Regions from separate parts of the Pseudarthrobacter sp. RHLT3-21 genome, predicted to be linked through region 2. Evidence: predicted binding sites of a transcription regulator. Region 2 holds the regulator's gene; the other holds the start of a gene.
The links. The regulator LexA, encoded in region 2, represses DNA repair genes until DNA is damaged. The targets are predictions, from matches to a motif close to TCGAACANNTGTTCGA.
Positions count from the first base shown of each region.

Region 1: AC50YA_RS07730 (shikimate dehydrogenase) is a predicted target of LexA. The motif match lies at 2,235-2,250, and genes of this name have one in related genera.

Region 1 is NZ_JBWZCI010000005.1:120,840-125,253, reverse strand. It holds gene AC50YA_RS07740 (MFS transporter) at 1-1,163, opposite strand, end outside; gene AC50YA_RS07735 (IclR family transcriptional regulator) at 1,397-2,212, shown strand; gene AC50YA_RS07730 (shikimate dehydrogenase) at 2,351-3,232, shown strand; gene AC50YA_RS07725 (bifunctional sugar phosphate isomerase/epimerase/4-hydroxyphenylpyruvate dioxygenase family protein) at 3,232-4,414, shown strand, end outside.
Region 2 is NZ_JBWZCI010000014.1:69,557-73,970, reverse strand. It holds gene hisB (imidazoleglycerol-phosphate dehydratase HisB) at 1-114, opposite strand, end outside; gene AC50YA_RS15140 (histidinol-phosphate transaminase) at 196-1,314, opposite strand; gene AC50YA_RS15135 (LysM peptidoglycan-binding domain-containing protein) at 1,392-1,832, opposite strand; gene lexA (transcriptional repressor LexA) at 2,182-2,928, shown strand; gene AC50YA_RS15125 (ATP-dependent DNA helicase) at 3,023-4,414, opposite strand, start outside.

The DNA of each region.
Region 1 (4,414 bases), on a different contig from region 2:
AAACCTGCCATCAGAAAGCCCAGCTGCGTACCGATCGCCAGGCCGGAGAACCGGACCCTGGTGCTGAACATTTCGGCGTAGAAGGACGGCCAGACGGCGTTTGAGGCTGCGTAGCCGAAGGAGAAGAAGCCGATGGCCGCGAGGAACATCAGCGGGATGCTGCCGGATTCCAGGCTGAGCAGGAAGACCGGCGTGAGGATGGCGCTGGCCACGGCGCCGTAGAGGAAGACCGGCTTGCGGCCGATCCGGTCCGCGAGCTTGCCGAACAAAGGCTGGGTACCCAGGGCCACCAGGTTGGCGCCGACCACCAGCCACAGGGTGGTGGTCCCGTCAACACCGGCAACAGTCTTGGCGTAGGTGATGGCCAAGGTGCCGAACACGGTGGAGACTGCGGCGATGAAGGCGCAGCAGACCACGCGGAGCACATCGCGCCAGTGGTCCTTGAGGAGGTCGGCAACGGGTAGCTTGGAAATCTGGGCGGTCTTCTGGGCTTCCTCGAAGGCCGGCGGCTCGTGCAGCGTGCGGCGGATGAAGAATGCCACCAGCACTACCACTGCGCTGAGCCAGAACGGAATGCGCCAGCCGATGCCGTACTTGATCTCGTCCGGAAGGGCCAGGACGGGGATGAAGACCAGCGCGGCGAGGATCTGGCCGCCCTGGGTGCCCGTGAGGGTCCAAGAGGTGAAGAAGGCGCGGCGATTGTCCGGCGCGTGTTCCAGCGTCATGGACGAGGCGCCGGCCTGCTCACCTGCGGCGGAGAGGCCCTGGCACAGCCGGGCCAGCACCAGCAGGGCCGGAGCCCACCAGCCCACGGTGTTGAAGTCGGGGAGGCAGCCGATCAGGAACGTCGAGGCACCCATCAGCAGCAACGTGAACATAAGGACCTTCCGCCTGCCCACGCGGTCACCGAAGTGGCCCAGGATGACGGCGCCGAAGGGTCGCGCCACGTAGGCAAAGCCGAAGGTGGCGAAGGACATAACGGCCGCGTTGGCCCCGGCGTCCGGGAAGAACACCGTGGGGAAGATCAGGGCCGCCGCGGAACCGAAGATGAAGAAGTCGTAGTATTCGACGGCGCTGCCGAGGAAGCTGGCGAGGGCTGCCTTCTTTGGCGTCCCGGCCGGGGCAACAGTGCCCGGCCCGGCGGACGGAAGTGTCTGGCTCATGGAGTTCCTTAGATGTGACGACGTTGTCGCGGATGGATCTGGAGGGTCGCAGCCGCAGCGGCCTGAGTGGAGGCCTGGTGCGGTGCGGCTGGAGTCCGTTGAAAGACCCGGCCTAGTAGCCACATGGTGGGAGCTACTTGTGCGATACAGCAATGATGGCTGTGAGCGCAGTCACTTGTCAAGAAAATAATCACCATCTAGAAATAGTTCCCACGATGTGGCAACATCGACGTATGAGTGTGAATCAAACCACAGCGCCCGATGACGTCGCCGCTGAGCCAAAGACGCCCAAGGGTGACCGCACGGACATGGTGGGCAAGGCCCTGGGCCTGCTGGTCCTCCTAGGTGAGGAGCCGCGTGGCGCCAGCGCCGCCGAGATTTCGCGCCGTGCCGATCTCCCCTTCAGCACCACCTACCGCCTCCTGGGTTCCCTGACGCGGGACGGATTTGTGGACTATGAGCCGGACGGCCGCCGCTACCACCTGGGCCTGCGGATCTTCCAGCTGGGGCAGCGGGTCTCCAACCATCACGGATTTGCGGGCACGGCACTGCCCGTCCTGCGCCGCGTCACCGAGCGGACGGGGGAGGCCACCATCCTCAGCGTCCGCGACGGCCATCATCACCTCACGGTCAACAAGGTGGATGGCCCGCAGACTTTCCGCGTCACCAGCGATCCCGGGCATCTGGGCGCCCTGCACGCGACGGCCGTGGGTAAAGCGCTGGTGGCTTTTGCCGAGGATTCGGAGCGTGAAGCGCTGATTGAGGAGCTCGAGCTGGAACCCCTTACCGAACACACCATCAGGGACCGCGCCGCCTTCCGTGCGGAGATCGAGAAGGTGCGCCGGCAGGGATATGCCGTGATGGACGAGGAGAACGAGAACGGCATGCGCGCCGTGGCTGTGCCGCTGCTCAATTCTCAGGGCCACGCCTTCGCTTCCCTGGCCACCGCCGTTCCCGTCTTCCGCCTCAGCGTGGAAGCCCTGCTGGCCCATGTGCCCCTGCTGCAGGATGCCGCGGCGGAGCTGGCCGCGCGCTTGCCGCAGCGGTAATTATGCTTCAAAAGTTCGCATGTAGAACAAGCGTGCGGGAAGTGAACAAGTGTTGTACTGTAATCCCTATCACCCGACCCGCCGCGGACGCCTCGAGCGCCGCCGCCCGCCGGGTGCCGTATCAAAGGAGCTGCCCGGATGAGCAATCGAACTGAGTCCTACCTTGTGGGACTGGTCGGCGACGGCGTGATGCCGTCACTCACTCCCCTCATGCACGAACGCGAAGGGGACGTGCAGGGCCTGCGCTACCTCTACCGCCCCATCGACCTGCTGGAGCTCGGACTTTCCGGCGACGCCGTGGGGGATCTGCTCAAGAGTGCCCGCAGCCTGGGCTTCAACGGCCTGAACATCACTCATCCGTGCAAGCAGCTTGTCCTGGCACACCTGGACGAGGTCTCACCGGATGCCCTCAGGCTCGGCGCCGTCAACACCGTGGTGGTCGAGGACGGCCGCTTCATCGGCCACAACACCGACTTCTCCGGCTTCGCCGCCGCGCTTGCCTCCGGCCTACCGGGCGCGCGGCTGGACCGCGTGGTCCAGCTTGGCGCGGGAGGTGCCGGTTCCGCCGTCGCCTACGCACTGCTTACCGCCGGCGTGCAGGCGCTGGACCTGGTGGACGTGGACCCCGACCGCTGCGCGGCACGCGCCGCAGAGCTGGCCGGCTTGTTCGCGGGCAGCACCGTCACAGCGCGTACGACGGCGGAGCTGCCGCAGCTGATGCCGCTGGCCGACGGTCTGGTGCACTGTACGCCCGTAGGAATGGCCGCCCACCCGGGCATCCCCCTGGACCTGGACCTGCTGGAAACGCGGCACTGGGTGGCGGACATCGTCTACCGCCCGATCGATACCGAACTGGTCTGCGGCGCCCGCGCCATAGGCTGCGAGGTCCTGGACGGCGGCCGCATGGCAGTGGGGCAGGCCGCGGATTCCTTCCGGATTTTCACCGGGCTGGAAGCCGACGCTGAACGGATGCGCAGCCATTTCCTGGAGCTCGTGGCCAAGGAAGAGGTGGCTGCCTGATGCGCACTGGAATCGCCACGGTCTGCCTCTCCGGCACCCTGAAGGAAAAGATGCAGGGCTGCGCCATCGCCGGCTTTGACGGCATTGAAATCTTCGAACAGGACCTGGTTACGTCGCCGCTCACGCCCGAGGACGTCCGCAAGATGGCGGCCGACCTTGGCCTCACGCTGGATCTTTACCAGCCGTTCCGCGACTTCGACAGCGTCTCCGAAGACCTCCTCACTGCCAACCTCCGGCGCGCCGAAGCCAAATTCAAACTCATGGCGCGGCTGGGCATCGACACCATCCTGATCTGCTCCAACGTGGCCACCGCCAGCATCGACAGCGACGACCTCCGGGTTGAACAGCTCGGCAAACTGGCTGCACTGGCCGGGGACCACGGCGTCAAGGTTGCCTACGAAGCCTTGGCCTGGGGCAAATACGTCAGCGACTACGAGCATGCCCACAAGCTCGTGGAAGCCGTGGACCACCCCAACCTGGGCACCTGCCTGGATTCCTTCCACATCCTGTCCCGCAACTGGGACACCGCCCCCATCGAGGCCTTCAACCCGGAAAAGATCTTCTTCGTCCAGGTGGCAGACGCCCCCAAGCTCTCCATGGATGTCCTCTCCTGGAGCCGGCACTACCGGGTTTTTCCGGGCGAGGGCCAGTTCGAGCTCGCCAAGTTCATGGGCCACGTGGTCCGGGCGGGGTACAGCGGCCCGGTGTCGCTGGAGATCTTCAACGACGTCTTCCGCCAGTCGGACGTGGAGCGCACCGCCGTCGATGCCATGCGCTCGCTCATCTGGCTGGAGGAACAGAGCGCCAAGTGGCTGGACGCCAACGCCCCGGCCCTTTCCGGCGCCGGTATCACCGCTGGCGCGGTGGGCACCCCGGCCCCCAGCCGCCGTCGTTATCCCATGGAGCTGGCCACGCTCCCGCAGGTGGCCGAACCGGCTGGCTATAACTTCGCCGAAGTCAGGGCCGCGGATACCAAGGGACTGGAAACGGTCCTGGGCCAGCTGGGCTTCGAATTCAACGGCCGGCACCGCACCAAGGACGTGCAGCTCTGGAGCATGGGCCACGCCCGGGTGATCATCAACGAGGCTGCACCTGCAGACGGGGACGACTCAGCGGGGGATGCCTCACCGGCCATCGCCGCCCTGGGGTTCGACGTCGACTCCCCGGTGATTGCCGCCGCCC
Region 2 (4,414 bases):
GTCCGACACTCCCGTGCCGTCGAGGTTGATCTCCACGAGCACTGACGATTCACTGGTGGCACGCTCCATGCGTGCGGTCCGGGGCGCGGCAGCGTTCGATCCGGTGGAACTCATGGTCATACGTCCTTTATGCGAAGTCAGTGATGCGTAAGCGAAGGAGATGTGCTGGCGCGCGGCGGCGCCGATACTTCAAGTTTAGACGGGCAGCTTGGCCTGGCTGGCCAGGATGCGTTCCAGCGACGTCAGGAACGCTGTGGTCTCCGCCTCAGTTCCTGCAGTGACGCGCAGGTGGCCGGGGATGCCGACGTCGCGGATCAGCACGCCGTCGTCCAGCAACTGCTGCCAGACGTCATGCGGGCTGTCGAGGCCGCCGAAGAAGACATAGTTCGAATCGGAGGCGGCGGGCTTGAGACCCATGCGGGTCAGCTCCGAGACGATGCGGTCGCGCTGCTCCTTGATGTCCTCGACGTCGGCCATCAGGGCCGTGCGGTGCTGGAGGGCGGCGAGGGCTGTTGCCTGGGTAATGGCCGAAAGGTGGTACGGCAGCCGGACCAGGCGGAGTGCGTCCGTGACTTCAGGAGCGGCGGCCATGTAGCCCAGGCGGGCACCCGCGAGGGCGAACGCCTTGCTCATGGTGCGGGACACAATGAGGCGCTCCCGGCCGGGCAGCAACGTCAGGGCGCTCGGCGTTCCGTCGTGGGCGAACTCGTGGTAGGCCTCGTCAACGATCACGATGGTCTGGCTGTCCTCGCCGGCCGCGTACACGGCCTCCACAACGTCCAGGCCCAGGCCAGTGCCGGTGGGGTTGTTCGGTGAGCACAGGAAAACGATGTTGGGCTGAAGCTCTTTGACCTGCAACGCGGCCGATTCGGCACTGAGCCCGTAGTCATCGGCGCGCTGTCCCACGATGTACCCGGTGTCCGTGCCGCTGGCCAGGAGCGGGTACATGGAATACGTGGGCGGGAATCCCAGGGCTGTGCGCCCGGGTCCGCCGAAGGCCTGGAGAATCTGCTGGAGGACCTCGTTGGACCCGTTGGCCGCCCAGATGTTGGTGGCATCAAGACCGTGGCCGAGATATTCGGCAAGCGCTTCCCGGAGTTCGGTGAACTCACGGTCCGGGTAGCGGTTGAGGCCTGCCGCGGCTTCCGTCACGGCCACGCTGATCGCGGCCCGTACGTCCGCCGGGACGCCATGCGTGTTTTCGTTGACGTTCAGCAAGATAGGTACATCCAGCTGCGGGGCACCGTACGGGGTCAGTCCGCGGAGGTTGGTCCGGAGGGGAAGTCTGTTCAGACGCTCTAGCTGGTCATTCACCTGAACAGTTTAGGTCCGAAGCAGACGGCCTGAAAATGTCACGGCCTTCGGCGGCTGGCTCCCGACCCTGAAGGCACCTACTTGGTGGGGACGAAGAGTTGCTGTCCGGGGACAACGCCGCCGGCGGACAGGTTGTTCAACTGAGCAATATCCGCGATGACATCACGGGGATCACGCTCGGGCGCTACGGTACCGGCGATGGTCCAGAGGGACTGTCCGGCCTGCACTGTGACCGAGACTGTTGGCGTCACCGACAGGTCGGCGGCAGAGTCGGCCGCCTTTGCCGGGGCGTTGAGGAAACCTGCCAGTGAAAGCAGGATTGCGGCGAGGATCACCAGCGGGATGCCAATGAGGACAACCCGGCCCCTGCGGGTCAGGCGCAGCGGCGGCAAGGATTCCCTGCGCTGCCTGGGCGCCGAACCCGACGTCGACACGGGTGCGGACCACTGCCGCGAGGTGAGGTCCTGCACGGAAATGAGCTGCGGACGCGAGTCCTGCGAAGCAGATATAGCTGACATGAAATGAGCCCTCCTGGACCATACTGTGCTGCCCGGCGCGCCCTCCGCGTCCACTTGCCGGTGCCGGCCTGGGCCGTCCATAAATTCGAATATTCGAATCCGCAAGCAACGAGTAGAACACATGTTCGAACTTTGCTTCTTCATTTTTAGCACTTATCAACGAATATTGTCGAGACTCGCTAGAACAAATGTTTGAAAAAGCCCTGTGGCTGGCCTACGTTTGGATCAAAGAACAACCACCCCTGTAGTTGATCAGCAGGGTCTGACAATCAACTCCAACACCAGCCCCGGGGCGTTCCAGGCACCAGCTGCCGGAGCGTATCCAGGCAACCGAAAGGCATTGGCGAACATGGCAGCACCAGCCGCCGAGGGCAAGGCGACACCGCAGCGCCGCCAGCCCCAACGGACCCCCAAAGGGCTCACCGCCCGCCAAAAGAAGATCCTCGAAACCATCCAGCGCTCGGTGAATGACAACGGCTATCCGCCGTCGATGCGTGAAATCGGCGACACCGTGGGCCTGGCGAGTTTGTCCAGCGTGACCCACCAGCTGTCGCAGCTGGAGAAGCTGGGATACCTGCGCCGGGACCCCAAGCGTCCGCGCGCCATGGAGGTCCTGATGCCGTTGACGCTGGACGGCGGGTCGGCCAAAACCAACGGGGCAACCAAGCCCACAGTCCTGCACGGGATCGGCGGAACGGTCACCGAACTTCCCTCTGCCATGGACACCGCCATGGTGCCGTTGGTGGGCCGGATCGCGGCCGGCGGGCCCATCTTTGCTGATCAGGTGGTGGAAGACGTGATGCCCCTGCCGCGGCAGCTCGTGGGCCAGGGTGAGCTCTTTATGTTGCGCGTGGCCGGCGACTCCATGGTGGACGCTGCCATCTGCGACGGCGACTGGGTAGTGGTCCGCCGGCAGGCCGACGCCGCCAACGGCGATATCGTCGCGGCCCTGCTGGACGACGAAGCCACCGTGAAGACGTTCCGCCAGCGCGATGGCCACACGTGGCTGTTGCCGCAGAACACGCAGTACGAGCCCATCCTGGGCGATCACGCCACGATTATGGGCAAGGTCGTCTCGGTCCTGCGGTCGCTCTAGGACGCGAGCGGGCCCTACACGGCCTGGCTATGGGACGCGAGCCCGCTGCGGGACAGGGCCTGGCTTGTGGGACCCATGCAGGGTCCGCGCTCAGTCAGGCGCCCTTCCCGGCCAGCCTTTCCAGGGCAGCAAACGCTGTCTTGCGGTCCGTGGTGGGCCAGAACGGCGGCAGCGCGGCGCGGAGGAATCCGGCGTAGCGTTCGGTGGCAAGCCGGGAATCGAGGACGGCCACTACGCCTTTGTCTCCGGTGGAGCGGATCAGCCTGCCCGCGCCCTGGGCCAGGCGGATGGCCGCGTGGGTCGCCGATACCGCCATAAAGCCGTTTCCGCCCGCCTGCGCAACGGCGCGGGACCGTGCGGTCATCAGCGGATCATCCGGCCGCGGGAACGGGATGCGGTCGATCACCACGAGCCGGCATGATCCGCCCGGAACATCAACACCCTGCCACAGGGACATCGTTCCGAAGAGGCAGGTATCGGGCTCGTCCGCGAACTGCTTCACGAGGGCCGTCATGGTGGAGTCGCCCTGGCAGAGAATGCTGGGGCCGAGCCGGGGACGCATTGCCTCCGCGGCCTCCTCGGCCGCACGGCGCGACGAAAAGAGACACAAGGCGCCGCCGCCGGACGCCCGGATCAGTGCCTCAAGTTCATCGAGTGCCTCCGGAGACGCCCCGCGGCCTGGCTTGGGGAGGTGCCCTGCGACGTAGAGGATCCCCTGCTTGGGATAATCAAAGGGCGATCCGACGTCGATCCCGGTCCAGCTCGGTGCGCCCTCCCCCACCAGCCCCAGGCCGCCGGCGGCCGGTTCAAAGGCTGAGCCGATGGCAAGCGTGGCCGAGGTCAGCACCACGGTGTGGCCGGCGAAAAGCCCTTCGCGGAGCTTTCCGGCAACGCTGAGCGGCGCGATGTTGACCAGGGCAGGCGCAGACTCGTCGGGCTGCGCATAGCCCTGTTGCGGGTCGAAGGAACTTGCGCGGGAAAACCACACCACTTCGCGGTTTTCACGGGCAACGATGAGCCGTTCGCACAGTTCGAGGATCAGCATCAGGCGTGAGCGCGCGAGCTGCCGCCCGCCGTCGGCCGATTGGCTGCCGTCACCCTTGGAATCGGACAGGGCAGCGCGGCAGGCCTCACGCAACTGGTCCACGCAGTCCAGCAACTCGTCGTTGAGGCCGTTGGGGAGCAGGCCGTTGGGCACGCCGGCCAGGGCGAGTTCCAGGTTGGCGGCCGCTGCGTTGAGGGCATCCACCGTGATGGCCGTATGCTTCCGCGCGCCCGACGCCGCAGCGTGGACCATTGCCACCGAGAGTTGCCCCGACACCGCACCGGTGACCCGGTCCTGTAGTTCGTGGGCCTCGTCCACCACCACAACGTCGTATTCGGGGAGCACTGCGAGGCCTTCAAAGGCGCTGACGGCGAGCATGGCATGGTTGGTGACCACAACGTCGGCCTCGGCGGCGTCGTGGCGCGCCAGTTCGCTGAAGCA